Regions from separate parts of the Lactobacillus sp. ESL0684 genome, predicted to be linked through region 4. Evidence: riboswitches for the same ligand, from Rfam matches in the RefSeq annotation. Region 4 holds a riboswitch; each other region holds the start of a gene.
What was found. Region 4 has a riboswitch for thiamine pyrophosphate ahead of OZX56_RS06900 (ECF transporter S component). Riboswitches for the same ligand answer to the same signal wherever they lie in the genome.

Region 1: another riboswitch for thiamine pyrophosphate. It lies ahead of thiW (energy coupling factor transporter S component ThiW); the one in region 4 lies ahead of OZX56_RS06900 (ECF transporter S component).
Region 2: another riboswitch for thiamine pyrophosphate. It lies ahead of thiM (hydroxyethylthiazole kinase); the one in region 4 lies ahead of OZX56_RS06900 (ECF transporter S component).
Region 3: another riboswitch for thiamine pyrophosphate. It lies ahead of OZX56_RS00455 (ABC transporter ATP-binding protein); the one in region 4 lies ahead of OZX56_RS06900 (ECF transporter S component).

The regions. Positions count from the first base shown of each region.
Region 1 covers NZ_CP113941.1:177,848-185,276, forward strand. The annotation lists gene OZX56_RS00835 (sugar-binding transcriptional regulator) at 1-742, shown strand, start outside; gene OZX56_RS00840 (pyrimidine-nucleoside phosphorylase) at 756-2,054, shown strand; gene OZX56_RS00845 (NAD(P)H-binding protein) at 2,261-3,202, shown strand; gene thiW (energy coupling factor transporter S component ThiW) at 3,279-3,788, opposite strand; TPP riboswitch at 3,841-3,935, opposite strand; gene OZX56_RS00855 (histidine phosphatase family protein) at 3,985-4,629, opposite strand; gene OZX56_RS00860 (matrixin family metalloprotease) at 4,642-5,289, opposite strand; gene helD (RNA polymerase recycling motor HelD) at 5,441-7,429, shown strand, end outside.
Region 2 covers NZ_CP113941.1:1,777,610-1,785,038, reverse strand. The annotation lists gene OZX56_RS08725 (FAD-binding protein) at 1-254, shown strand, start outside; gene OZX56_RS08720 (FAD-binding protein) at 279-2,090, shown strand; gene OZX56_RS08715 (helix-turn-helix transcriptional regulator) at 2,257-2,469, shown strand; gene OZX56_RS08710 (hypothetical protein) at 2,466-2,888, shown strand; gene thiE (thiamine phosphate synthase) at 2,949-3,605, opposite strand; gene thiD (bifunctional hydroxymethylpyrimidine kinase/phosphomethylpyrimidine kinase) at 3,615-4,424, opposite strand; gene thiM (hydroxyethylthiazole kinase) at 4,439-5,227, opposite strand; TPP riboswitch at 5,289-5,377, opposite strand; gene OZX56_RS08690 (pyridoxamine 5'-phosphate oxidase family protein) at 5,527-5,898, shown strand; gene OZX56_RS08685 (amino acid ABC transporter ATP-binding protein) at 5,945-6,694, opposite strand; gene OZX56_RS08680 (ABC transporter substrate-binding protein/permease) at 6,694-7,429, opposite strand, start outside.
Region 3 covers NZ_CP113941.1:90,848-98,276, forward strand. The annotation lists gene OZX56_RS00430 (MBL fold metallo-hydrolase) at 1-135, shown strand, start outside; gene OZX56_RS00435 (trypsin-like peptidase domain-containing protein) at 206-1,402, shown strand; gene rlmH (23S rRNA (pseudouridine(1915)-N(3))-methyltransferase RlmH) at 1,892-2,371, shown strand; gene OZX56_RS00445 (hypothetical protein) at 2,525-2,845, shown strand; gene OZX56_RS00450 (energy-coupling factor transporter transmembrane component T) at 2,898-3,551, opposite strand; gene OZX56_RS00455 (ABC transporter ATP-binding protein) at 3,560-4,918, opposite strand; TPP riboswitch at 4,960-5,049, opposite strand; gene OZX56_RS00460 (helix-turn-helix transcriptional regulator) at 5,158-6,096, shown strand; gene htpX (zinc metalloprotease HtpX) at 6,189-7,073, opposite strand; gene OZX56_RS00470 (LemA family protein) at 7,088-7,429, opposite strand, start outside.
Region 4 covers NZ_CP113941.1:1,416,241-1,423,669, reverse strand. The annotation lists gene OZX56_RS06915 (MupG family TIM beta-alpha barrel fold protein) at 1-52, shown strand, start outside; gene OZX56_RS06910 (hypothetical protein) at 69-365, shown strand; gene OZX56_RS06905 (alpha-L-fucosidase) at 439-1,683, opposite strand; TPP riboswitch at 1,739-1,828, shown strand; gene OZX56_RS06900 (ECF transporter S component) at 1,879-2,457, shown strand; gene udk (uridine kinase) at 2,511-3,146, opposite strand; gene OZX56_RS06890 (GntR family transcriptional regulator) at 3,485-4,162, shown strand; gene OZX56_RS06885 (GntR family transcriptional regulator) at 4,164-4,853, shown strand; gene OZX56_RS06880 (PTS sugar transporter subunit IIB) at 4,869-5,336, shown strand; gene OZX56_RS06875 (PTS sugar transporter subunit IIC) at 5,352-6,191, shown strand; gene OZX56_RS06870 (PTS system mannose/fructose/sorbose family transporter subunit IID) at 6,178-6,996, shown strand; gene OZX56_RS06865 (SIS domain-containing protein) at 7,015-7,429, shown strand, end outside.

The sequences.
Region 1 (7,429 bases), 650 kb from region 4:
ACAATTATCTGAAAAGTTTAAGTGCAAGATTTTGGTTGTGCCTAATAACTTTAATGGTGAATTGACTGCGATTAAAGGTGTTGGTGCATATGCTGCACAGTATCTGACTCAGTTGGTTAAGCCACACGATATTATCGGTCTTGGCTGGGGGCAAACGATTCATATGGTTACCTCGCAACTAGAAAAGCATTCTGTTCCTGATGTGTCTGTTGTCCAGCTTAAGGGTGGAGTAAATATCAATAATGAAGAAACTTATGCTGACGAGAGTGTGACAGAGCTGGCTAATGCTCTAGATGCGTCGGCTCATTTCTTACCATTACCGCCATTTTTTGACAATAAGTTAACTAAGGAAATTGTCGAACAAGACCAGTTTATTGAGAATACCTTGAAGCTTGGTCGCAAGGCTAATATTGCTATTTTTAGTGTAGGAACTGTTCGTAAAGACGCGTTGCTCTTTCAACTGGGATATTTCAACAATGCACAAAAGCAGGCCCTGCAACAAGATGCAGTTGGTGACATTGTTTCTCGCTTTATTGATAGTAATGGTGAGATTGTTAGTCGTGAATTGAATGATCGTACAGTTGGGATTGAGTTAGCCGATCTTAAGACTAAAGCCCATTCTGTTTTGATTGCCAGCGGCATCTTAAAGGCACCGACAGTCTATGCGGTCATTAAAGCAGGCTACGCTAACGAGTTTATTTTGGATCAAGCAATTGCACAGGAATTACTCACCTATCAATAATGAGGTGAATACTATGCGAATGGTAGACATAATTGACAAAAAAAGAAACGGTCATGAACTAACAGATGAAGAAATTCAGTTTTTTGTAGATGGTGTTGTTAATGGCACAATCCCTGATTATCAGACTAGTGCGTTGCTAATGACCATTTACTTTAATAATATGACTGATCATGAACGAGCAACTTTGACTCTAGATATGATGAATTCTGGAGATCACTTGGATTTGTCTGAAATTCCTGGAATTAAGGTTGATAAGCACTCAACAGGTGGCGTTGGTGATAAAGTCAGCTTGCCGTTAGCTGCTATGGTAGCTGCCGTGGGCATTCCTGTACCCATGATTTCTGGGCGCGGATTAGGCCATACAGGTGGTACGCTTGATAAGCTAGAAGCAATTCCGGGTTATCAAGTTGAAATTAGTGAGCAAGCGTTTATTGATCAAGTTAAACAAGAAAAGTTGGCAATTATTGGTGCAACTGGGAATATTGCGCCCGCTGATAAAAAGATTTATGCGCTCCGGGATGTAACCGACACAGTTGATTCAATTCCCTTGATTGCTAGCTCAATCATGAGTAAGAAAATTGCCTCTGGAACAGATGCTTTGGTTATCGACGTTAAGACTGGTTCTGGTGCCTTTATGAAGACTTTGCCAGAGGCTGAGGAATTGGCGCACGCATTGGTAGAAATCGGTAAGGGTGTTGGTATGAAGTGCATGGCACTAATTTCTGACATGAACCAACCACTAGGTAACAAGGTGGGCAATACCTTAGAAATTGAAGAAACACTTGACGTTCTTAAAGGTAATGGACCGCAGGACTTACTCGAATTGGTTTTAACTCTTGGTAGTCATATGGTTGTTTTAGGTGGTAAAGCTAAGACAACTGATAAGGCAAGAAAGTTGCTTGAACAGACAATTGCTGATGGTTCGGCTCTAGATCGCTTTAAAGCCATGGTAGTTGCTCAAGGCGGAGATGGGTCAGTAATTGATGATTATAGTGTAATGCCACATGCTAAATATCAAATTGCTCTACCTGCTAAAACTAGTGGTTATGTAGCACAATTAACGGCTGATGAAGTTGGAATTGCCAGCATGAAACTTGGTGGTGGTCGTCAAAAGGCCGATGATGCACTTGACTATGGTGTCGGTATTGAACTTAATAAAAAAGTCGGCGATCGCGTTGAAGCCGGCGAATCCTTGTTAACTATTCATGCTAATCGTGAAGATGTTACTGACATTAAAGAAATGCTTTATGACTGCATTGAGATTGCGGATGAAGCTAAACCTTATCCAATGATTTATAAAATAATTGAATAATTTAAAAAAGTAGTTAGACGACTATGTTAGTTCTAACTACTTTTTTTGTCTGAAAATTAACCTTGGTATTTTTGTAATAGTTAAGCTACTTAGCAACTTTACAATACAGCTTTCATAAGAAAAAGTGTTACTGTATTAAATATTCATATTAGACTTTGCTCTTAAAATCACATAAACTGTAAGCGATTGCTAAATAGGAGGAAAACATGAACAAAATAATTTTAACAGGTGTTGATGGTAATTTAGGTGGTCAAGCTGCTAAGAATTTATTGAAACTTAGTGACAAAGAGAACTTGATCTTTTGTGGCTATAATGAACAAGTATTGCAAAACTTTGCTGATCAAGGAATTGAAACTCGTCAAGCAGATTTTAATTCTAGTGATGGTTTAGCCGAAAAATTTGCTGGCGGAGATGTCTTGGCACTAATTTCGATGCCTTTTGTAGGGGAAAAAAGACAACGGGCACACAAAAATGTAATCGATGCTGCTAAAGAAGCTGGTGTTTCCAAGATTGTTTATACTTCATTAGTTAACGCTGGCGATCCAACCAATCCAAGTATTGAAAAGATTGATCATGCTTATACTGAAGACTATATTCAAAAGAGTGGGTTAGACTATATTATCTTACGTAATTCGCAATATGCAGAAGCGATGGTTACCAATTACTTTACTTTTGTAAAACAAGGTAAGGATTTAGCTAATAGTCAAGGTGACGGTAAGATGGCGTATATTTCACGTAAAGATTGTGCCAAAGCGGTTGCTTATGCTACATTAGCTGACGATTTGCATCATAAAATTTTGAATATTAATGGTAAGGATCTGATGACTATCAGTGATTTTGTTGCGATTGCTAATAAGGTCACCGGTAATAATATTAAGTATCAAGAAATTACTGATGAAGAAAATTATCAACTTTTTGATGCAATGGGAGTTCCAAGAAATACTTCTGGTAAATTTAAAAAAGATTCTGAAGCACCGTTTTCATCAGATGGAATGGTTTCATTTTCTAAAGCTGTGCGAATGGGTAAAATGAGTTCTTATACAGATGACTTTAAAAAATTGACTGGAGACGAACCAATGTCAGTTGAGTATATGTTTGAACATCAAGCAGAATTTCAAATTGGTGAAAGACACTCAAAAGATGATTAATTAAAAAAGTAGTAAAAAATAGCATTCCTGGCAAATCAAGAAAGATTGAGCGGGAATGCTATTTTTGGTTATTTATCTAAAAAAATAATTTTTGTACCTTTTGAAATTGCTTGATTTTACCAAGCTTTAGCATGATGATGGCAGCAACCGTTGAACCGATTAGGGCTGCACCAATAAATCTAGGCGTGTAAACGAACCAGTACAGATTATTGGCACTACCCGTGAACCAAACCATTACTGGAAAAGATAGTAGAGAACCAATAATGCCAGTACCAAAGATTTCGCCTAGACAGGCGGCCCAAAGTTTGCCAGTTATTTTATAGCAAATACCAGCAAGGAGTGCGCCAAAAATTGCTCCAGTCAGAGCTAGCGGTGGAATACCTAAAATTAGCATGCGGATAATGCCACACATGGTTGCCATAATGGTGACATAAACTGGGCCTAACATAGTTGCGCCAATTACGTTGATGACACTTGACATAGGAGCCATCCCTTCGACTCGAAAAAGTGGTGATAAAGCTACGTCTAGCGCAATCATAATTGCTAGAATTGTTAATTTTTCAGTTTGTTTTCCTTGGTTAGTCATCGTTTACTCCTTGGTAGTATAAAAAAGTCCTCTGCGCAGATTGTGCAAAGGACTTTTCAAGTTAGTCTATCCCTTGCGCTAGTATTATCTAGATCAGGTTTATGAGTATCATCTCAGCCAATATAACGGGCACCCCATAGACTTTTTTGTTTTATTTTAACTTTATTGTACTCTATAAAAAATAAAATGTTAATGGTTATAGTTCCATTTTATTGTAAGAAGTAACTTCCATTTTTTGGTTAGTCATTGTCATCATGGTAATCGAGGCATTGCGTGGGCTGACACTAATATCGAAATTACTGTAACGTGCTGCAATGCTACGAATAGTAAATCCATGAGTTACCAATAGAATATTTTCAGCACCATCCAGCTCACTAATTAATTTAAATCCCTTATCAAGTCGTGCCCAATATTCTGCAGCATTTTCGGCATCATGAAACGGATCGGCTTCTTTAAGCCAATCTTTGGCAGTGTCGATTGATTCGTTTTTTAACAAGTCATAATGATTCTGGTAACCATGAGGCCCACCAATCATTTGCCAAGCCATGTCACTATCCATTCCTTCAAAGTATCCATAAAATTGCTCACGAAAATATGGACTAGCTATATGCTGCAATTCATCATGATTTTGATTATGTTCAATAATAATGTCACAAGTGTCACTAGCCCGTTTTAAATCACTTGATAAAGCAATATCAAAAGGGACATCCCGTAGTGTTTCACCAGCTTGCTCAGCGCCAGTAATACCTTTTTGGGTTAACGGAGTATCGCACCAACCTTGCATTTTGTTGTAGCGATTAATATAAGTTTGTCCATGGCGTACGATATAGATTCTTTTCATGATTTGCTCCAATTATTTTTTCTGATAGATTTTGTTAACGTTTTTGACATCAATTGGCTGAATATCATATAGCGAACCTGATGGATACATGACAGATTTGCCTTGGTTGTGATCAAGCCCGATCGCGTGGCCCAACTCGTGTTCAACTGTGTTGACAATTCTTTGGTGAGTATAGCCGTATATCAAATTATACAGGTAGAAAGTATTTAACTGAATTTTGGCTTTAGCAATGAGCTTGTTTTTGGGATTATAGGTAACTTGGGTTTGTCCTGCCGCGTCTGTTTCAGAATCAAACATTGGTTCAATCGTAATTTGAGACTTTTTTTGCTTGCTCTTTTTAAAAGTAAAAGCATTGGTATCATTCCATGCTTTAATTGCCTCATTGCTAGCATCAACTAATTCGGGGTCATCATTTAGGTCAAGATAAACTGTTGCAGTTGGCTTTTTCCAGTGACAATTTTTACTTTTATTTTTAGTAGTTTTGGTTTTGCTCTTTTTCTTGACCTTTTTAGACTTCTTAGCTTTTTTAGCTGCAACGATTTCATCTGGGAAACTTGACTGTGAATTATCAGGCTCAAGAGCAGTTGCGGTACTAGTAAAGGTTAAGGCAGCGATTATGGCATATATGAATTTACGCCAAAATTTTAGCGGTTTTTTCATTGATTAGTTATCCTCCAACACTTGTTATTATAGAAGAAAAAATTAACTTTTTCATGAATTATTATTAAACTTTATAAATCAGCTCGAGATATTATATATAACTGCAAATTCATGTTAAAATGGAATGCAAGTTTTGAAAATAGGTGACTTTATGACAAAAGCGACAGATGATAAACAGTTTGAGCAGCAACATCTTGACTATCTGTTAAAGATGATTAAACAAAAGAAGTTAGAATTAACTTCGGCAATTAAGTCTGCTGAAGGTGAGGCAAGGAATCTTAATTCACATTTTTTTGACGATGTTAAATTAGATTACGATGGCTATTCGACTTCGATGGAAACGGCATTGTCTATTCATCAGCAACAGCAATTACTAGATGAACGGGAAAATGCTTGGCAGCAATCTGCTAAACAATTAGGTACAGTTAATCGCCTCGAGCAAAAGCCATTTTTTGCGCGAGTTGACTTTAAAGAAGGCAGTGAAAAACCTGAGACGATTTATATTGGTCTAGGGTCTTTTGCCGATCCTGATAATCATTTTTTAATTTATGATTGGCGGGCACCGATTTCTTCAATTTATTATGACGGTAAGCTTGGTCAAGTTTCTTATCAATCGCCTGAAGGCGAAGTTACTGTTGATATGACTAAGAAGCGCCAGTTCATGATTGAAAATGGTAAAATTGTCAACATGTTTGATACCAATGAATCAATTGGTGACCAGATGCTCTTAGAAGTTTTGGGTGAAAAGTCAAGCACGCAGATGAAGTCAATCGTAACTACGATTCAGCAAGAGCAGAATAAGATTATTAGAAACACTAGTGCAGATTTGTTATTTGTGCAAGGTGCTGCTGGATCTGGGAAAACGTCGGCTATTTTACAACGGATCGCTTATCTGCTTTATCGGTATCGTGGTAATTTAACCAGTAGTGACGTAATCATGTTTAGCCCCAATCAGTTGTTTAATGATTATATCAAAAATGTTTTGCCAGAAATGGGCGAACAAAATATGGTACAAATGACCTATTGGCAGTTTGTTGCTCGTCGTTTACCAAAGATGGAAGTTGAAAACCTCTTTGATCAGTTTGAAGATCAAGCTGCCAGTTCTGCAATTGGCCGTTTTAAAGATTCGACGCAATTCTTTAAGCTATTAACGCACTACGCCAAGCATCTAAATAAGCGAGGATTGATTTTTAAGAATATCTATTTTCGTGATACTAAGCATCCTTATTTTACTAAAGAAAAGATCAATGAGATCTATTACTCGTACAATGAAAACTATAATTTAACTAACCGAATTGATGCAACTCGCGAGGAATTGATCAAGTCACTTAATCGCAAGATTAATTCGGAAACTAAAAAGCCGTGGGTTAGTGATGCAATTCAGAGTTTAAGTAAAGAGCAACTTAATGCTTTGTATGATAAACCTGATCAGGAATTTGAATCTGAAGAAAAAGAAGAGAAGTTTCTAGGTCGTAAGATTGTGATGAAAGAACTTGATAAGGTCTATCAACAAATTCAGCATAATAGTTATCTTAATATGCCGGCACAATATTTGAGCTTTTTGCGAGCTGTTCCCAAGATGATTGATTTAACCAAATGGCAAATTAGTGCGGCTGACTGGTCTGAGCATATTACACAGGTTAAGCAGGGCTTAAAAAAACACCAATTGCACATGAACGATGTATCAGCTTATTTGTATCTGTATGACTTAATAACTGGTCGGCAAGTCAATTATGAAATGCGGTATGCCTTTATTGATGAGATTCAGGATTATACGCCGTTTCAGTTGAGTTATCTTAAATTTAACTTCCCACGAGCAAAATTCACGATGTTAGGGGACTTAAACCAGGCAATCTTTACTAAAGATGATAGCCGCGACCTTTTGAAGCAGATTAGTAGTCTATTTGATCCAGAAAAAACGGATGTGGTGCAATTAACTAAGTCGTATCGGTCAACTAGGCAGTTAACTGATTTTACTAAGCAAGTGTTGCGTCAAGGTGAAAAGATTGAATCGTTTAATCGACAAGGGCCCAAGCCAGCATTCTGGAAACGCGATAATAGCGACGAGGCAATTGCTGCATTGGTTCAAATTTTAAAGGATAATACTGAAGTTAACTTAACAACAGCTATTATTACTAAG
Region 2 (7,429 bases), 360 kb from region 4:
CTAGTGATGGTCCTTATTATGTGATAGAGGGCTATCCGACAACAGTAGCTGGCTTTGGTGGCTTGAAGATCACGCCTGATGCACAAGTCTTGGATACTAGTAATCAGCCGATTGCTGGTGTATATGCTGCAGGAGAGGCTGCGAGTGGGCAATTATTTGTTCATACCTATCCTGCAACTGGAACGATGTTAACAGTTTGTACAGTATTTGGCAGAATTGCTGGACAAAATGCTGCTGAATATGCTAAAGAATAATTTTACTATGGGAGATTATAAATAATGATAGTTAATAAAAACACTTATTATGATGCTAGTTATGACGTAGTTGTACTAGGATTTGGGGGAGCTGGAGCGACAGCTGCTCGCTTTGCTGCAGATGATGGGGCCAAAGTTTTGTTGGTAGATTCTGCTCCGGAAGGCCATGAAGGTGGTAATACTAGATATGCTGCTGAATTAGTCGGTTATAGCAGCAGCGAAGCTGACTACCGTAAATATTATGAAGGTTTAGCGCAACATTTCGAACTTGATCCTGAAGTCGAAGCAACAGTCGTTCATGGAATAACCCACATGAAGGAATACTTCAAAAAATATTTAGGTGTTGACCAGCCAGTTAGCTATAAGACAATTTTGGGGCTACCAGATGATGCAATTGATGCCGATCATCCTGAGCTTCCGGGTGCGAAGAGTTATGACATGATTACACTTAAACCGGGAATTTTTAACGCTTCACTTTGGAATGTTTTGCGCCAAAACGTAATTGACCGAAGTGATAACATTGATGTGTGGTATTCTTCGCCAGTTGAACACTTACTGCAGACACCTAATGGTAAAGTGGTAGGAGCACAAATTGAGCGCGATCATGTTTTATTAAATATTTATGCTAAGAACGGCGTTGTTTTAGCGACTGGTGGAATTGAAAACAATCCAGAGAAAATTCAAGATTACATTGGTTCTTATAAATTAATTCCTTTAGGGACACTTTATAATCAAGGTAAAGGAATCGATTTAGCCCATGAAGCAGGTGCTGATATGTGGCATATGTCAATGTATGCTGCTGGGGGGATGCAACAGAGTTTTGCCTTTTACGAACCAGGGATGAAGCGTGCGCCATTTTATATGGGTAATCCAGTCTTTTATACTGGTAGTATTTTTACAGTTGGTGATGATGGTACACGTTATTTCAAAGAAGACCAAGCAGCTCGTGAAGGCTATGTTGAAAATCATGGTTCTTGGTACAAGCCACTTAATCCGATTAAGCCATACTTTGTATTTGATCAAAAGCAATACGATAAGATTAGTGAATTGAAAGACTTCCCTGATAATAAGGCATTAAACTCGGTAATTAAGGCTGATACTGTGGCGGAATTAGCCGACAAAATGGGGGTTACTGCCGAAAAGTTACAAACTACTATTGATGAGTTTAACTTCTTTGCGCAAAAGGGTACTGACTATGCCTTTCATCGCGCACCTGAAACTTTAACAGAGTTTTCTGCTACTGGTCCATATTATGCTACGCCATTGGTGCAAACTATTGGTTGGTCTGAGGCTGGACCAAGACGTAACGCACGGGCTGAGATACTTGATCCTGATCATCAACCGATTCCACACTTGTATGGTGCAGGAGAATTAGGTAGTAATATGGCTAATCTATACCAAGGTGGCTCTGACTTAGCTGATTGTTTAATCTTTGGTAAGATTGCTGGTCAAAATGCGGCTCATCCTAAAGATGATGTTGAAGATATTTCTGCAGAAACAGCAGATCATGAACAGCATATTGGTCATCAACCACTATCTTCAGATCTTAAATCAGAAAAGTATGCTGTTGGTCCTAATCAATACTTAGGCAAATCTGATCAAGGTATGGGTGATGAAATTGTGGTTCGCGTAACTGTGGATCAGCAAAAGAATATCAAAAATGTTGAAGTCTTAAAACAAGCGGAATCAGATGATTACGGGCTTAAGGCGATCAAGGAATTGCCACAAGCGATGGTTAAAGCTAATACGGTTGATGTTGATGCCGTTTCTGGTGCATCTAACACCACAAGAGGCTTAAAAGCGGCCGTTAAAGATGCTCTAAGTAAAATTAAATAAAAGTTTCTAGACTAAAAAGTCCTGGTAGTTTAATTGCTATCAGGACTTTTTTAATCTTAAATAAAGTAATTTTGAATTTTTAAAACCCATTATATAACTTGACTTTTTATTTCGATTTTTATAGCATGAAGTGAGCTTCATATATGTGATTAAATAAGGTGAAACGATGCCAAATTTAGTAAAAAAATTACGATTAGAACATAATCTAACTCAAGAAGAATTGGCAGAAAAGGTTAATGTGAGTAGTCGGACGATTATTTCGATTGAAAAAGAAAGATATAAGCCATCGTTAGTGTTGGCATATAAACTTGCTCGTATTTTCAAGCTTAGCATTGAAGAACTCTTTTGCTTACAGGATTATTTGGGAGAAGAAAAATGAGGAAGAAACTAATTAAAAGTGCTATTTGCGAAGTATTCTTTTTATTACTGGGCTTAATCGAACTAGCAGCCATCTTTTTTAGTGATGGCTGGGCTCATCAGCTAAAAAATTTTATTTTAGCGGCGCTTGGTTTCTTCATGGCCCTTGGCTATCATATTAACGCCCAAGATATTAAAAAGGGCCACAGAGATGAGTTTGAAGATGATGAACGTGATCGATATGTTGGTAACGTAGCCGATGCGCGTGTACTCAAGTGGCTGGATAATATTGTGTTGATAGTGGCTGTTATCTTTGCTTTGTTATATGCTAATTTCAAAGTCGAAGCATTTACAGTAATAGTTACTATGTCAATTTTTTATTGGAATGTCAGCCTGATTTTACAAATTATTTTTGGAATCATTGAAGATCGAAAAAATTAATTCGTTTAATTAAAAAAACTTCCAGAAGTAATCAACAACTGGAAGTTTTTATGTTTTGCATTACTTGTGCCAAGGCGCATTGTTCATTGTGGCAACAGTTTTGGCAATATTATTACTTTGGGCAATCATTGAAATAACGGCTGCACCAGCTGCACCAGTCTGGGCAATGGCAGGCAGCTCCGTTTCTTTAATACCGCCAATTGCCACAATTGGTCGGGTACTCTTATTGACTAGCGTGGCTAAACCAGCAATGCCAATTTCTGGATCAGCATCACTTTTGGATTTAGTGGCAAAGATGGGGCCGCTACCGTAATAATCGATGTCAGCAATTTGGTTAGCTTGCTTAATTTGAGTGGAGTTGGAACAAGAATAGCCGATTAGCATCTGCCCGGCTACTTCAGCAACTACCTGCTCGATTGCAGTATCACTTTGACCGACATGAATTCCTTCTGCATTAACTTTTTTAGCTAATGCAAGATCGTCATCTATAAAGAATGGTACTTGATATGCCTGACAAAGCTCATGCAAATGTTGGGCCATTGGTAAACGATCAGTTTCCTTTAAGGTCGAATTAGTACCTTTATCACGAAACTGAAAGGCAGTGATGCCGGATTTTAATGCCGTTTCAACTATCTTAATTAGACTTTGTCCTTGTGGAATATCTTGACTGCCACAAATAAAATAGGCTTGTAAAATGTTAGAATTAAACTTTTTCATGAAATACTCCTAAAATTGCTTGGCCCAATGATTAAGTGGGCCATGATCGTGGCCTACTTGGATCGTGTGCTCGATGGTTGCTGTGACATACTTCTTGGCTATTTTAATTGCATTAGTTAGGTCTTGGCCTAAGGCTAACTGGGAAGTAATGGCAGCAGCTAGGGTATCACCAGTTCCGTGAGTGCGCTTGGTATGGGTGCGCTTGCTACTAGTCCAAAAGCTAGTACCGTCTGCCAGCAAAGTATAGTCACGCACATCTTCATTGTCCATGTGACCGCCCTTGATGATGACGTTCTTAACGCCCATGTCTTGTAAAGTATGGGCTACATCAGGATATTGTTGTTCACTAGTGATTTTCATCCCAGTTAAAACTTCTGCTTCGGGTAAGTTAGGGGTTACTAGAGTGGCTAATGGCAATAGTTCTTTTTTGACTGTTTCAACAGCTTCATCGCTGAGCAATTGGGCACCGCCTTTGGCTACCATTACTGGATCAACAGTAACTGGGCCGAAGTCGTATTTTTGTAAGTTTACTGCAACTTGGTGAACATGTTCGGCATCGCCTAGCATACCAGTTTTGCAGGCGCGAATATCTAAATCATCAGCTAAGGCCGCACACTGTGCGTCAATCATTTCTAATGGTAAGAGGTGGGTAGCTTGTACGCCTAAAGTATTTTGAGCAGTAACGGCTACAATTACCGCGGTGCCAAAAACTTGCTGCATTTGAAAGGTTTTTAAGTCGGCCATAACACCTGCCCCGCCACTTGAATCTGTACCTGCAATCGTTAGTACTTGGGGAAATGAATTAATTTTTTCTACCATAATATTTGCCTTTCTTAATCAAATTTAGCAATTTTTACTAGGTCGGGAACCTGCACTTTAGCTAAAGCATCAATTAATTTAATGCCAAAAGTTCCGGGTCCGAGATCGGGTTGTTGGTTAACTAGTAATTCTCCCGTGGCAGCAAAAACTAGTGTAGCAGTCTCGGCTGCTTCAAAGAGGTTGTCACATACCGCCGCAAAAGCTGCAACAATGCTAGATAGCATGTCACCAGAACCAACGTGGGCTTGGAAGAGTGGGCTACCATTATAAACGTGAGCGACTTGTTGTCCGTCACTAATGGTATCGACGGCACCGCTAGTAATGACTACACAGTGATATTTTTGAGCAACTTGTTTGGTGATTTCGTCTAAGTCTCCTGTACCAGAACCGGCATCGATGCCCTTAGCTTGCCAATTAAAGTTGCCCAAGGCGGCAATTTCGCCAGCATTGCCGCGGATAATATTTACTTGAAATTCTTTTAGCAGTTGTTCTGCAGCTTCAAGACGATAATTAACGGCACCAACGGCAACTGGATCCAGTACAATTGGTTTTTGCTGTTGCTCAGCCAATTGTCCCATTTTTTGCATGTGAGCAAGTTCTGTTTGCGTCATAGTACCTAAGTTGATCTGCACTGCATTAGCCATCTTGACCATTTCGGCAGTCTCATTAATTTCTTTACTCATAATTGGTGAAGCTCCCAGTGCATTTAAACCATTGGCAACGTCTTGGACGGTTACAAAGTTGCTTTCATTTAAAATAACTGGGTTAGCTACCCGTAATTGCTCTAATAATTCTAATTGCATAATATTTCTCTCCGTTAAATTCGGTAATAATAAAAAGCCTTGGCACGTTGGGTGCCAAAGCTCAATTAGAGTGACACGTTCCTAGCGTAAGTGTTAACTTACAGGTTCAAAGGGTTTAATCTCAGCTTATCAGCACCCCTCGTGTTGTTGCCATCATTATAGCGGCTTTTGGTAGAGAATACAATAATAATCTCATTTAAATAAGATTAGTCTGATCATGCCAGGAGCTAATAAATTGAAAGTAGTTAAATTTAGCACTAAGCTAGGAATACATTTTTATTAAGCAAAGGGGATTACAAATGGATCAGAAATTTTTAGAAGTAATGAAGCATGAGGGCCCGGCGACGATTATTGCCCTTAACGCCCAGCCAGCGGGAATCGTTAATACTTGGATGTCATACATTACAATTGATCAGGAAGATAACCAGCTATATTTACCAGCAGCTGGAATGCATAGCATCGAAGCTGATTTTGCTGAAGATAATCATGTAGTAATTACAGTTGGTAGTAAGGAAGTTGAGGGGACAGCAGGCCCCGGTGCTGGCTTTTACATTTATGGTACAGGTGAGTTCTATGCTGAGGGCAAACATTATGACCAATTAAAAGCTAAATTTCCTTGGCTAAGAAAAATTCTTGAGGTAAAGATTGACCGCATTGAACAAAAAATCTAGCTAACTTAAAAAGCATCCTAATTCAATAAGGATGCTTTTTTGATGCTTAATTATTTTGGAAATTACGCAAAAACTTGGTAGTTTTGTCATTTTGAGGATGATTAAAGAGCTGGTCAGGGCTGCCTTCTTCTGTGATGATACCGTCGCTGATGAACAAGACTTGATCGGCTACGTCGCGGGCAAAGGCCATTTCGTGGGTTACGATAATCATCGTTAAACCTGTTGTGGCTAAGTTCTTCATTACACTTAAAACTTCGCCAACCATCTCGGGATCAAGAGCAGAAGTTGGCTCATCAAATAATAAAATCTCAGGATCCATGGAAATGGCTCGGGCGATGGCTACTCGTTGTTGCTGACCGCCGGATAATTGGTTGGGTCTAGCATCAACGTATTCTGCCATGCCGACTTTTTCCAAATTAGCTAAGGCAATTTTCTTAGCCTCTTCTTTTGATCTTTTAAGGACTAACTCTTGACCTACCATGCAATTAGCTAAGACATTTTTATTTTCAAATAAATCAAATTGTTGGAAAACCATGCCAACTTTAGCCCGATAAATGTTGCGATTATAGTCTTCTGCTAGGACATTTTTGCCGTGAAAATCGATTTCACCAGCACTCGGCTCCTCTAGTAAGTTGATGCACCGCAAGGTAGTTGATTTACCACCGCCGGAAGGGCCGATAATCGTTGCGATTTCGCCTTTATTGATGTCAAAGGAGATATCACGTAGCACTTCATGATTGCCGAAAGACTTCTTAATATGCTTTAAACTTAAAATGGTTTCGTTTGCTTGTGTCATTATTTCTTGACCTCTGTTTCATTATTAGTTCCGACCTGCACTTGATTAGCCATTAGATTATAGTTCTTGCTTCCTGCCAAGCGTTTTTCAATCAAGTTGAAAATTCTGGTAATTGTGAACGTTAAGATTAGGTAAATGGCTGAAATGGTTAGGTAAGTTGGGAAGAACTTGAAAGTTTGACTGGCAATTGTGGTACCAACGAAGAATAACTCAGAAACAGAAATGATACTCAAGACTGAGGTATCCTTGATGTTAACGATAAATTCATTGGTAATTGATGGTAAACAATTCTTGATTGCTTGCGGTAAAATAATGTGCCACATTCTTTGGTTGTGTGTCATTCCCAGTGCACTAGCAGCTTCGAATTGTCCCTCAGGTGTAGAAGTAATCCCACCGCGAATAATCTCAGCTAAGTAGGCACCAGTATTAATAGAAACAATAATTAATGCGGCAACTGTTCGGTCAATGCTCAGGTGCCAAAATTGGGCGATACCATAGTAGATAACGGCAGCTTGCACCATCATTGGAGTACCCCGAAAGATTTCGATATAGACTGCAAGTAGCCAGTCAATAAATTTTAATCCCCATCTTTTTGGTCGTGACTTTGGAGTGGGGATAGTTCTAATGATACCAACTAATAGACCGATGAAGAAGCCAGCAATGGTTCCGACTGAAGCTAGTAGCAAGGTCATGCCAATTCCGTTTAGAATCATGCCACCGTATTCTTGCCACATG
Region 3 (7,429 bases), 560 kb from region 4:
CAACATAATAATACTGCGCAGTTAGCTAAAGACAGTGCTGAAAAAATCTTGCTGTCCGGGGATACGAATTTACCCAGTGATGTTAAAATTAACTTGACTGATCCACAACAACCTACTAATTTAGTTGAAATTTAGCAGCATTGTTCATAATTTGTTCAAAATTTATTAGTATATTAGAAAGTATAGACAAAGGAGATAATTAATCATGAAAAATGGTCTTGTTAAAACAGCGGTAGTTGGCGTTGTTGCAGGGATCATTGGCGGCGGGGTTTCTTATGTTGCCATTGATCAAATTAATAATGCTAACTTAAATAATAACAGTGCCCAGACTAGTGTTACTTCTAATAGTGCTAAGCTCTCTAAAAAGAGTGCTAAAACTAGTGGTGCAATGACCCCAGCTTATAACAACGTTAAGGGTGCAGTTGTGTCTGTTATTAATATGAAGCGACAGGCAAATAATAAGAGTAATTCTTTGTTTGATCTATTTGGTGATGATGACGACAATAATAGTAACAGTCAGGGCAAAGGTAAGTTACAGACTTATAGTGAAGGTTCCGGCGTTATTTATATGAAGTCGGGCAAAAAAGGTTATATTGTAACTAATAATCACGTTGTCTCTGGTAGTGATAAGGTGCAAGTGATGCTGACCAATGGTAAGACTGTCAATGCCCGAATCGTTGGTACTGATGAAACAACCGACCTTGCTGTGCTAGCCATTGATGCTAGTTATGTAAGTCAAACAGCTGAATTTGGCGATTCTAAGAGCCTAGCTCCTGGACAAAATGTGATTGCGGTTGGTTCACCTTTAGGTAGTGAATACGCGTCTACGGTCACTCAAGGGATTATTTCAGCACCAGCACGTAACATTACTACGTCATCTGCTAATGAGCAGACGGTTATTCAAACTGATGCGGCAATTAATCCAGGGAATTCCGGTGGTGCTCTAGTCAACTCGGCTGGCCAAGTAATTGGAATTAACTCAATGAAGTTAGCCCAATCTAGTGATGGTACTTCAGTTGAAGGAATGGGCTTTGCGATTCCATCTAACGAAGTGGTTACGATTGTTAACCAGCTAGTTAAGAAGGGTAAAATTACGCGGCCACAATTAGGTGTTAAGGTAATTGCCCTAGAAGGAATTCCTGATAGCTACAAGAAGAGGCTCAATATAAAATCTGATTTGAAGAAGGGGATTTATGTTTCTTCAGTAACTAAGAGAGGTTCTGCTGCGGAAGCTGGGATTAAATCGGGTGATGTTATTACCAAGGTTGACAATAAATCTGTTTCAGATGTCGCTTCGTTACACAGCATCTTGTATAGTCATAAAGTCGGTGATACCGTCAATTTATCTGTTAATCGGGATGGAAAAATGCTGAATTTAAAGGTTAAGTTGCAGGCTAATTAAAGTTGCTAATATTCTTTATTTAAATAAAAAAAGGCTATGCTGGCTAGGTTTTATCCGCTAACATAGCTTTTTTATTAATAATTTTATTGCGAAACATCATTATGTTCGGAATTATAACTTGTCAAGTTTTTTAAAAGCAATAAAACGATGTTGATAACTGTGTATAACTTTGTGGATTGTGTATAACTTTGCCAAAAAGGCTGCTAGATAGCTGTGGATAATCTGTTGATTGTGTGTAGATTACAGGTACTATTTTTAGGAATAATTAGTCAAATATCCTAGTATAATAGCATTTATTGCCATACGTTTGTAAATTTGCGAATTAGAGATAATATGTGGGCAACTTTTTAACAAAAAAATTTTAAAAAATCTGCAATCACAAATTAGGTGGCGAACAGAAGTTTTGACTACAAAATGTAGATTTTGCTTTTACACAGTTGTGGAAAACTGGGGTGGAAACAATGCGAATTAGGGGATAAAATAGAAGTTATGAAGATTAAGATTGTATGTGTAGGTAAATTAAAAGAGAAGTATTTTCAGGCTGCCATTGCGGAATATTGCAAGCGTTTAAGTCGTTTTGCAAAAGTAGAACTAATACAAGTTGCAGATGAAAAGGCACCAGAAAAATACAGTTTAGCTCAGCAAGAACAGGTTAAAGCAATTGAGGGTAACCGAATTTTGAGTAAGATCCAGCCAAAAGACTATGTTTATGTAACTGCAATTAAGGGAAAAGAACGTAGTAGTGAGGAGTTTGCCCATGAATTGCAAGATTTGGCTACTTATGGACATTCAACGCTAACTTTTGTGATAGGTGGTAGTCTGGGGACTAGTCAGGCAGTGAATCAGCGTGCCGATAGTTTGCTCAGCTTTGGTAAGTTGACTATGCCGCACCAATTAATGAGGGTGGTCCTAATTGAACAGATTTATCGTGGTTTTATGATTAATAGTGGCAGTCCATATCATAAGTAATTGAATTACTGATGGTTAATTGCAAGTTGCTTAATCAAAAATTTGGTTGAACAATGAAGCTAGTGGAAGTATTATTAACAGATAAGTAAATACCAGTAGATATAATGTAATAATGATTGTGAAATATAAGTTTAAAAGAATAAAGGTGATTATATGGTAGATAAGTATTCTGACTTTGATTATGTTGGGTTGGCTAACAACTTGGCTGATGATATTTCTAATTGTGGTAATTTTGTTGTTTGGGCTTATTGGTATACAACTTATGATAAGCAAGAAGTATTTTTTGAATACTTTTATTTAGACAATCTTGAAGCTGCCATAACTAATCCGAAGTATCGTAGTGTAGCAGAAGTGGACCAACTGGTAATTGCAGAGTTACCACTATTTTTCCGAAAGAAGATGGAGGCTGTAGATTTATTGCAGATCTTTGTTAAGGAAAATAGAGAATGGGGACAAAAGCAGTCACGGGATTAAAAGGTTAATAACTAGCAAAAAGACAGCAGGAATTAAACTGTTGTCTTTTTGCTTATTTCAATGTAAAGAGGAAGAGGTTCGTTAAACAGAGTAAAAGTATACTCCATAACCAATCACTGCGTTTAACTGTGATTGGCGCAATTATAGAACGCTGACCGCCTTCGCGGTATCCATGTGATTCCATTCCTTGGGCCAAATTATCGGCTGAATTAAGGGCAACCAGAATGGCTTTAAAATAAAGTACTGGTGACCAAAAACTCAGATAAACACCGCGCATCATACCAGCAGTTCGGATTTGTTTAACCGCATGCTTCATTAAAGGGATAATATTAAGAGCAGCTAGCACACCATAAGCAAATTTGCTTGGCAGCTTAAAATTTTGTTCAAATGAACGTGCCAATGATTCAGCACTAGTATTGCAGCTAACACAGGCAATCGAGAGCGTATAAACATAAATTCGACTTGATAGGCTCAAAGCATTATTAAGATTTGGCTGGGTGGTAAACCAGTATAAAGTAGCAAAAACGGTGATAGCAGCAATTAATGGTGCAAGTAGCAAAGTTAGCAGTTTTTTTATCGTAGTGTGGTGAACTAACAAGTAACCAATACAAAATAAAATAATTAGTAAGTTAGTGGTTAGACTGACCTTGATGGAGATTTCGATAGAAATAATTAACGCTAAAATAAATTTGAAACTAGGATTCATGATTGACCTCACTTAGTAGAATAGCTCAAATGCTGATGTTGCAAGACTAGATGATAGTCGCACCAAGGGGCTAAGTTATGTAAATCATGACTGATAATTAAAAAGGTTTGGTGGCGAGCTTGCTGACTTTCTTGCATGAGCTGGACAACTTTTTTACTGGAGGCTTCATCTAATCCACTTAATGGTTCGTCAAATAGCAATACGTCTTGATTAGTTAGTAGCATTAAAAAGATTTGTAGTTTCTTTTGTTGACCTCCCGAAAGTGTGTAAACAACTTGATCTAGGTGCTGGTCTAAATCAAGATAGTTCAATGTTTGATTGATTTTTTCAGAGGTAAAGAATGGATTTAATCCTTGTTTTTTACTCAAAGCAATTTCGTCGGCAACTGTGACACTTAAGAATTGATCCGTGGCATTTTGAAAAACTTGTGCCACGTTAAGCAAGTATTTTCGAGCGCTTAACTTGCTAATCTCCTGATCATAATATGCAATACTGCCAATGTAAGGGATCATCTTGGTGAGTGCATTAAATAATGAAGTTTTACCAGTACCGTTAGCCCCAGTAATGAGAGTTGTTTTTCCAGCAGCAATTTTAAGCTCAGGTTGTTGTAATAGCAGTCGCTTGTGAGCAATTTGGACATTAGTTAAGGTGAAACAAGCAGCCTTGTTATTTGGGACAGCGAAGCAGTAGGAGGCAGCAGTCTGCCCCTGTGTCAACAGCTGGTCTTTTTCATGATCAGATAGTTTAGTGATTGTACCATTTTTGAATTGAAAGAGATAATCGCAAATGCCGGCATAATCGTTTAATAGGTGGTCACTAACAATAATAGTTTTACCCTGAGTTTGTAATTGTCCGAGCTTGTCAATTAGAAATCTGCGTGCTTCAGGATCACAACTGGCAAAAGGCTCGTCTAATAGAAAAAGGTCAAGGTCCATTGCGACCAAAACAGCGAGGGCAACCCGTTGTTGTTCACCGCCTGACATAGTATTAATCTTTTGATCAAGTAGCTGCTTAATTTGGGTAAATTCTACACCGTGAGCCAATCGCTGGGAATATTGTTCAGGAGAGACTTGTAAATTTTCAAGTGCAAAGATGATTTCTTCACGAGGTGTGGCCATAGTAAACTGTTCACCAGCGTGTTGAAACATCATGCCGGCTTGTAATCCATCAAGATCAACGTTTCCAGTAGTTTGACCAGCGTATTTAGGATACAAACCAGCAAGAATTTTTAAAATAGTTGATTTACCACAGCCAGTTGGTCCAATTAAAAGCGAAAATTTAGCTGTTGGGATTGTTAAATTAATTTGATTAAGAATTTTGGTATTTTGATTATATGAAAAACAGAGATTGTTAGTTGTGATTGACATTTTTTCACCAAATAAAAAGTCGTCAAGGAAAAACTCGACGACGCAAAAACGTTAATTTTCCCTTCGCTGGTATTAGCCATAGCAGGTTCAATGGGTATCTTCTCAGCCAAACGGCACCCCGATGTTGTTTGGCTAAATTGTACAAGAAAAAATGTCCTTTGTCTAGTTTTTCATCATTAAACTGCTTTTTTGTTATATAATTGAACTATGAAAATAAACTAAGATTAGGTGGTGAAATCATGGCAGTAGTTAAACTGGAACAATATTTACTCAGTATTTTGCATGCAACTACAGCAGATACCAATGAGTTACGGTTAAATTCAGGAAATAAAAATTTTGACCTATTTACAATTTTGCTTGAAAATCATAATACTGGTGTCCATCGTTATCAAGCAAGCAGCTATCAACTGCTTTATGTGGCAGCAGGTGAAATAAAAATTAAGGTCGATAACTATGAATATCGGCTCAAGCCGGGAAATATGCTTTTTTTGTTGAATAAGTGTGAATATGAGATACAACAGCAAACAAATAGTGGGGTATTGGTTAAACTAGAATTTAGTTTACAAAAGCTAGGGCAGTATTTCCCAGGAAATACTGGTTCGCGTACTGCGTCAGAGCGGGAAATTATCAAGCAGTTGGAACAGAAATTGGAACAACAGCGATTTTTATATCTTAAAAATACTGAATTATCAGAACCAGTTCAATTAATAAATAAAATAATTGATGAATATCTACAAGCAAATTTATTTGCTAAAGAAATTATTGCGGCCGAATTAAAATTGTTGTTGATTACTACTATCAGAAAGCAAGACTTGAACGCTGCACCAGCAACAACTATGGAATTTGCCGGAACAGAACTTGATCGCTATATTGATGCCAATTTTGCTGATATTACTTTAGCAGAAGCAGCCAAACATTTTGGCTTAAATCCTAATTATTTTTCAAGCCTAGTTAAACAAAAAACGGGGAAGAGTTTTGTCGAACATGTTGATGAGCGAAGGATGCAAGAAGCCCGTAATTTGCTAGCCCGACCAGATATCTCGGTTAAGGAAATTATCACTTTAGTGGGATATCAAGGAAAATCCTTTTTTTATAAGAAGTTTAATGAATATTATCATCAAACACCGGTTCAGATGAGGTCGGAGTTATTTAGACAAGCTAATATTAATTTAAAATAGAATAGTATCAATGGTGATTCGGTCAGAATCGCTATTTTTGTTGCACTAAAAAACCGATCAAAGAATAAGTTCTCTGGTCGGGCAGTGAAAAATTACATTTTTTCTAGTCGCTTAATTCGGTCTGCAGTTGCTGGATGGCTGTCAAATAAGTTTTTCTTATGTAATGGATTCTCAATATATAATCCACGACTGCTTGGATCAGCCTGTTGCATTGGCTCACTGTGTTCAATCTTAGTTAAAGCAGAAATTAGTCCCTGTGGATTTCGGGTTAGTTCAACTGATGAAGCATCGGCTAAATATTCGCGATTACGTGATAACGCCATTTGGGCCAGACTGGCACACAATGGACCGAGAATTAACACAAATAAAATTGCAATAATTTTAAATATTAAAACCGCCTTGTTGTCATCATGATCGTCATTGTCGCGATCATCATCAAACCACCAGATGTAACGACTAGCAATACCTGAAATATAGGAAATAACGCCCACTAAAACAGTAGCTACGGTTGAAAGGCGAATATCATAGTTTCGAATGTGTGAAACTTCATGACCTAGAACTCCCTCGAGCTCTTCACGATTCATCATGGTTAATAAACCTTGAGTGACTGCAATAGCGCTGTGCTCGGGATCACGACCAGTCGCAAAAGCATTAGGGCTAGGATCATTAATAATAAAAACTCGCGGCATTGGCACGCGACCCACTAAGGCCATATCTTGTACAATATGCCATAATTCTGGATTGTCTGATTCGTGAACTTCTTGGGCATGATTAAGGTTCATTACCATATTTGCAGGATCATGCATAACTATCAATAGATAGATTGCACTAACAATTAGGGCAAGGATTAAACCGCTCCAAGGTGTCCCACCAAAAAGATAGCCTAATCCTGAACCAACTAAAGCAAGAATAATTATGAATAACACCATAATCAAGCCTGTTTTACGCTTATTACTGGCGATTTGTTGAAATAGCATGGTTGATCCTATTATTAAAACTTAACTTTAGGTGCTTCTTTTTCAGCTTCACTTGTTTGCAAATAATCGACTTTTTGGAAGCCATGAATTCGCGCAACCATATTAGATGGAAAAGTTAATAGCTTTTGATCATAAAGGGCAGCTGAAGAATTATAAAGTTGCCGAGAATAAGCAATTTTATTTTCGGTATTGGTCAATTCTTCTTGTAGTTTCATGAAGTTTTGGTTGGCTTTTAAATCAGGATAATTTTCCTGTAAAGCAAAAACTGATTTCAGCGCATCTGAAATCTGGTTTGATACCTTTAACGCTTGCGCCCGGTCATCACTAGGAATCGCAGTCAATTGATTCCGTAATTG
Region 4 (7,429 bases):
ACTACTAAAATATTTACGTCCTTGGACAAAATTTAATTTTGAGTCTAAGTAACCAAAGGAAAAATTAAATGTGGCAAACATTTTTATTAATTATTGGCTTGTTAATTATCTTTTTGCTTGCGAATAAAGTGGTTAGCCAAGTTTATCTTGCTGGACATAAAATTTATAGTGTTCTAGTAGGATTACTTAGCATTTTGTTATTAGCATTTGGAATCATTTATTGTAAGAATTCTATTGGTTTAACTTTGATAGGGGCAGTGTTTGTTTTTGGATGTATTGTTTTTTTAAACTCATTTGATCGCAATATTAAAACCTTTATGCACCGCAAGGATAAACAAGGTACCACTAAGGAAGATAAAGTATAATTTAATATAAAAGAGCTCGCTAAATTTCTTTTTGAAATATTTAGCGAGCTTTTTAGTTGGTAAAGTTGAAGTATTATTTAAAGGTAACTTTTGCGATGCGAACACACCAATCGCTACCATAGACATAACCAGAAGCATTAATAGTTAATGTACCGTTTTTTGGTTCTTGCATAAATGATAGCTTTTCTCCGTTGTCTAACCAGCTGATAGCTTTTATTTCTTTGAAGAAACCTTCAAAAGACCGCAAAGTATTTCCTTCTCCGCCCAGTACCACGTTGTCGTTACCGACGATTTCTAAGTCATGAATAAACAGATACTTATTTTTGTCATTGCCAAGTACCAAATCTTTTTGATTACCATTTGCTTGGACCCCGGCCTCAGGTCGGGTTTTATAGATAGCTTCACTGGCCATCTCTGTCCAATTACCTATTTGCTGCATGATAGCATGATTTATTTCAGGAATTTTGCCGCTACCAGTAAGTCCAATGTTGAGCAAAATATTGGCACCAATGCCGCGACAATGCACAATGTTTTCTATTAATTCTTTACCGGACTTAAAATCTAAATCATTTTTGGCAAATCCCCAGTGTTTGTTCATAGTAATTGAAGCTTCACCGGCTACATACTTATCATCAAAGCCGTGATTGACTTGGCTAGGTGTTTCTCGTTCGTAAGTTACAACGTCAATCTCTGAATTACTAATTTGGCCACGTTCTTTAAGACCGGTATTATTGATAATGATAGCTTCAGGTTGGTATTTGCGAATCATACCGTAAAGTCGTGAATGTTTCCAATTTGCGTCTTTTTTATCCCAATCACCATCAAACCAAAATCCGCCAATTGGTCCATAATTTTGACATAATATTTTGACTGAATTCAATAAGTAATCAAGGTAATCATTAAAGTTATTCTGATAAAGAGGCGAGTGCCAATCATAAGTTGCCATATAGAAAAATGGTTTAATATCATATTTATTACAGGCATTTACAAATTCTTTAATCAAATCACGGTGAGCTAAACTATGTATTGCGTCAAATGTTGATAAGCATTTAGTGTCGTATAAGAAGAAGCCTTCGTGATGCTTAGTAGTTAGGACGATATATTTGGCGCCCATCTGTTTAGCAGCAAGGACAATTTTATCAGCATCGAAATTGTCTGCCGCAAAGGAATTGATTAGTTTTTCGTATTCAACTTGATCATGTTGATGAATATATTCAGTCCATTCACCTTTAGCAAGCTGTGAATATAGCCCCCAATGAATAAACAAACCAATGCCCATGTTTTCGTAATTTTTAATTCTTGTTGGAATTTCAGTCATTTTTCCTTCTCCTTATCGTAATGAACTCACCTGTGGTATACTGTACGAAAAGATAGTATGTCACTAGGGGTGCTTAATAGCTGAGAAAAACCCTTGGAACCTGAACAGGATAATACCTGCGTTAGGGAAGTGTTTAATAATTAAGCATTATTGTACTCCTAGTTGACTTTTTTAAGAAGGGCTAGGAGTATTTTTATGTTTACCAGATCATCAAAATGGAATGTTAAATCAATAATTTTGATTGCCTTAATTGGTATTATTATGGGGGTAGTTTATACTTATGGCTTTAATTGGGCGTATAACCTGGTTAAAATGGCTTTACTGCCAACAGGTTTTGCCCCAGTGACAGATACAGTATTTGCTGGCCTATGGCTCATGGCGGCACCATTAGCAATGTATTTTGTCCCTACAAGTGGTTCCGGAACAATTGGTGAAACATTAGCTGCAGTTGTTGAAATGGCAATTGGGGGCCAGTGGGGACCCATTACAGTTATTTCTGGAATAGTTCAAGGAGCAACTAATGAGATTGGTTTTTTTCCTAAAAAAGAACGTTATCAAAAATTTTCTTGGACTAGTGTCTTGATTGGCGCTTTTTTTGCCGGACTGGGGTCATTTGTCCCAACTTACTTTTTATATGGTTGGAACAAATACAGTATGACTTTACAAATTACAATGTTCATTACTAACATGATTTCGGCTTTGGTATTTGATGGCGTTCTAGTTAAATTAATTACCAATCTTTTCGATAAGGCGTTAAAGCCAAAGATAATTTAAATATTATGCAAAAATTCGTTAATAAAAAAGTTGAGCGTAAAAACTCAACTTTTTTATTTTCGATTTAAGACAGCGTGTACTTTGGTTGTCAGCATGTCGATGGCGACATCATTTTCCCCACCTTCAGGAATAATGATATTGGCATAGCGTTTAGTTGGTTCAATAAACTGATGATACATCGGCTTAACGGTCTGCAAATATTGTTCAATTACTGAGTCGATTGAGCGTCCACGTTCTTTAATATCGCGTTCTAATCGGCGAATAAAGCGAATATCATCGTCTGTATCGACATAAACCTTAATATCCATCAGATCGCGAATATCTGCGCTAGCTAAAACTAAAATTCCTTCAAGAATAATGATATCTGCAGGTTCAATGTGAATGGTTTCTTTGCTTCTAGTATGATCTTTAAAGTTGTAGATTGGCATTTCGATTGCCTGATAGTTAAGCAAATCGTTGATCTGCTTTTTTAGTAGTGGGATATCGAAGGCATCAGGATGATCGTAGTTAATTTTCATGCGTTCAGCCATTGAAATATTAGCATTATCCTTGTAATACGAATCTTGAGTCATAATCAAGACGTGCTCATTTTCAGCCATTTGTTCAACTATTTTATGGGCAATAGTAGTTTTACCACTACCAGATCCACCAGTTATGCCAATCACGACAGGTTTTTCAATTTTAGACATCTAAGACGCTCCTTCTTTATCAATAATATTCTACTTTAGTTTGTATGATAGTTAAAGTAAAAATGTGCTGAAACCAAGATTAATCGGTAATTTAATTTATCAAAAATAGACTTTTTTATAAAAAAGCGTTGACATATTTTTTGAAAGCGATTACTATTATATCTGGTATTAAAAAAACAAAACTTATCTTTTAAATTTTATTTACATAGCTATTAAACTGTATAAATTTTTGAATATTCAATATTTTAAATATAAGTTTTATGAAAATAAGACCAAAGGAGTGAGGGAATATAACAGAATTTAGAGAGATATCTCCTAGTATACAAGTAGAAGAATATTTGCAGCATCTGGTTAGTTCCATTGATAAGCAAGAAGATTTACCAAGTCAAAGAGAAATTGCTGATAAGCTTGGAATTAGCAGAAGTGCTGTTCAACATGCTTTGCGTCACCTTCAAGACGAAGGTGTAGTGTCTGTTAAACAACGCTCAGGAATTGAAGTAAATAAAAAGATCGATATTAATATGCTGGGGATGCAGTCAATGACTGCCGAGTTAGGAAATCAAAATGTTAAGATAAAGCATTTGTCGACAAGCAGTGTTCAGGTCACCAAACAATTGCAAAACTTTTTTGGGTCAAAGACAAGTCAATTATTAAAGATAGAAAGAATTCACTGCAACAGGGATAAGCCTCTAAGTTATGAAATTACATACTTTAATAAAGCGGAATTTCCAGCTTTGGAAAAGGTGGATTTTACTAACTTATCACTTTATCAGATTTTATGTGATGAATATAATGCTGTACCAACATATGGTAAAGAGGATATCACGTGTATTTTAGCAGATGATAGGTTGGCTAAGGCGTTGCAAGTTAAAGACGGTGAGCCTCTTTATCAAATTGAAAGTTTTAATTATCAAGCTGATGATCGTCCACTTGAATGTACCAGGCAATATTTAATTGGTAAACAGTTTAAATACTATTTCACTGCTAATAATATTTTTGATTATCAGGAGGATTAAGATGCTATTTAAAAATGTTTATTTTGATCTTAATCACAAAATTGCCAATGGTTTTTATTCTCCAGGAAATAGTTTACCTAATGAAAATGAACTACAACAAATTTATGGTGTAAGTCGCACAACTATTCGTAAAGCAATTGATCAGTTAGTAAGTGAACAAAAGGTAGTTCGTAAAAAAGGAAGTGGTTTATTTGTAAGGCCTACTATTTCAAAGCAAAATATTCTGAATATGACGGGTATCATCAGACCAACTTATCTTGAATCATCAGATAAAGTTAAATTTAAGGATACTTATTTACGGTTAGTTGGCCCTTATTATGCAGATATATTAGGAATCTCAGCTAATGAATTACTGTATTACGTATCATTTAAAACATTATCAAGCCATGGAAAATCCTTTGAAAAATTATTATTGCCATTGGATAATTTCCCAGGTTTTGATCCAGCTTGTCTGAAGGTGACGCCCATCATTGAGGTCGTAAATTCAGGTAAATTTAATCTTGAAAATGTATATCAAGATTTTCAGTTGGTTGAGGCATCAGCTGAAAGTAGTAAGCAGTTGAACTTAAAAATTGGATCACCAATTTTTAAGATAACTAATCTTTTTTCAACAGCTGATAAGAAAAATGTTGCTATTGAATATCGAATGCAAGATGCATTAAATACTGAATATTCAATTGATTTTAATTAATGGAGGAAATATAACATGATTAAACTTGTAAGAGTGGACCACCGTTTAGTTCATGGCCAAGTTGCAGTTTCTTGGTTTTATAGTTTGGATGCCGATACCATCTTTGTTGTTAACGATAGTGTCGCCAAAGATGATTTTCGCAAATCAGCTATCCGTTTAGCTAAACCTGACAATGCCAAACTAGTAATGAAGAGTGTTGCCGAAAGTATTGAAGCAATTAACTCAGGAATTACTGATAAATATAAAATGTTGATTGTAGTTGAATCAGTAGCTGATGCAGCAAAGTTAATAAAAGGTACTCAGGGGAAAATCAAAGGTCTTAATTTAGGGGGTACCAAACCTCGTGAAGGAACCAAAAATTATTCTAAAACTATCAACTTGACTGATACTGAGGCTGAACAATTAGTCAATCTGCAAAACGATGGCGTTGATGTCTGGATTCAACAAGTTCCTAGCGAAGAAAAGCGAGAATTTCATAAATAAATTGAGAGGTAAATTATGAATAAATATTTAATCGCCTTGATCTTAGCCTTGATTGCAATGCTAGGAAATGGAGAATACTTTTTAGGTTCATCAATGTTATCAAGGCCACTTGTTACGTGTACATTAACAGGTTTAGTTTTGGGTAATTTGCACCAAGGAATCATCATGGGAGCAACTTTAGAATTAGCATTTGTTGGTTCATTTTCAATTGGTGCTTCAATTCCGCCGGAGATTATCTCGGGTAGTGTCTTAGGTACGGCTTTTGCGTTAAATGCAGGAAAAAGTACTGCTGTGGCTTTAACCTTGGGAATTCCAATCGCTTCTTTGGTTTTAGTAATTAAAAACCTTTGTTTTATCTTTATTTTGCCATTCTTTGTGCATAAGGCAGATAAATATGGAGATGAAGCAAATGGAAAAGGTATTGGCCGAATGAGTAATTGGGGTGGCTTTTTCTCAATTAACCTACCAATTGGTTTAGTTGTGGGAATTTCTTATTTGCTTGGTAGTCCAGTAATTAAGCAGGTTTTAGCTGTTATCCCTAAGTTTGTAATTGATGGTCTAGGAATCGCAACAGGTTTATTACCAGCTTATGGTTTTGCATTGTTATTGAAGATGATGGTCAATAAGAATAATGTTACTTTCTTTATCCTTGGCTTTGCACTGGCTGTTTATCTAAAAGTTCCAGTTACAGGAGTGGCAATTTTTGGTGCTTGTCTAGCATTAGTATTGACAGGCTATTCAGCATTTAAGGGTAAAGCACTTGTTAACACAGATCAAAGTGCCACGGCTGTAGCAGGTACAAATACAGAAGATTCAGATAATGGAGGTATCAATTATGAAGATGAAGAGTTCTAAAATTCTAACTAAAAAGGATTTGATGAAAACTTTTTGGCGTTCATTTACTGTGGAATGGTCCTGGAACTATGAACGGCAAATGAATATGGGTTATACCTATGCCATGGTACCGGCTCTAGAAAAAATTTATAAAAATAGCAAAGATAAGCTGAGTAGTGCGTATAAGCGTCATTTGGAATTTTTTAACGTTACACCGTGGTTGAGCACATTTCCATTAGGTATTTCGATTGCAATGGAAGAACAGAATGCAACTGATCCTGACTTTGATGAAAGTTCGATTAATAATATCAAAGTAGCCTTAATGGGACCGCTAAGTGGGATTGGAGATTCTTTCTTCTGGGGAACTCTGAGAGTTATTGCGACTGGTATTGGTACTTCTTTAGCTATGCAGGGTAACATACTTGGACCGATTTTATTTTTATTGATTTTCAATATTCCGGCAATCATTGCTAGATATTATGGTCTATTCATTGGCTATAATATTGGCTCATCTTTTATTGATAAGGTTCAAAAAACTGGGTTAATGGATAAGCTAACTTATGGTGCTTCTGTATTGGGACTTGGTGTTGTCGGAGCTATGGTTGCCACGATGGTAACAGTTAACATGCCAATGAAAATTGGAACTGGTGCTGATGCAACGACTGTACAAAAGATTTTTGATGGAATTGTTCCTGGAATTATTCCATTACTGTTTACTGGTTTTATTTATTGGCTTGATAAAAAAGGCTGGAAGTCGCAGTATATTTTGCTTTTGATTGCTGCTATTGGCATTTTTGGTGCGTGGACAGGATTACTAGGACAGTAATTTTTAGGAGTGTTGTAAGTGAAAAGTATAGAAGATTATGTTCAATTAGAACCGCAGTATTATCAAAGCGTTTTGGATAATTATCAAGCTTTATTTGTAAAAAAATTTGCCAATGTTGATACTGAAAAGATTGATAATGTAGTTATATATGCAACCGGATCAAGTTCTAACGCTGCTTATGGTGCTTTGCCATTTATGAGTAAGGTTTTGGCAATGCCAATTCAAATTGAAGAACCATCAATTTCAGAAAATTATTTATTACATGTAAATGACAATACTTTATGTATAGCAATTTCACAAGGTGGGCACAGTTATTCAGTTGTCAAGTTAATTGAGGGACTGCAACAAGCAGACCATACAGTTTTTGCGTTAACTAGCGAGGAGGATAGTCCTGTTGCTAAAGTAGCTAAGAACGTTTTAGATATGGGTATGC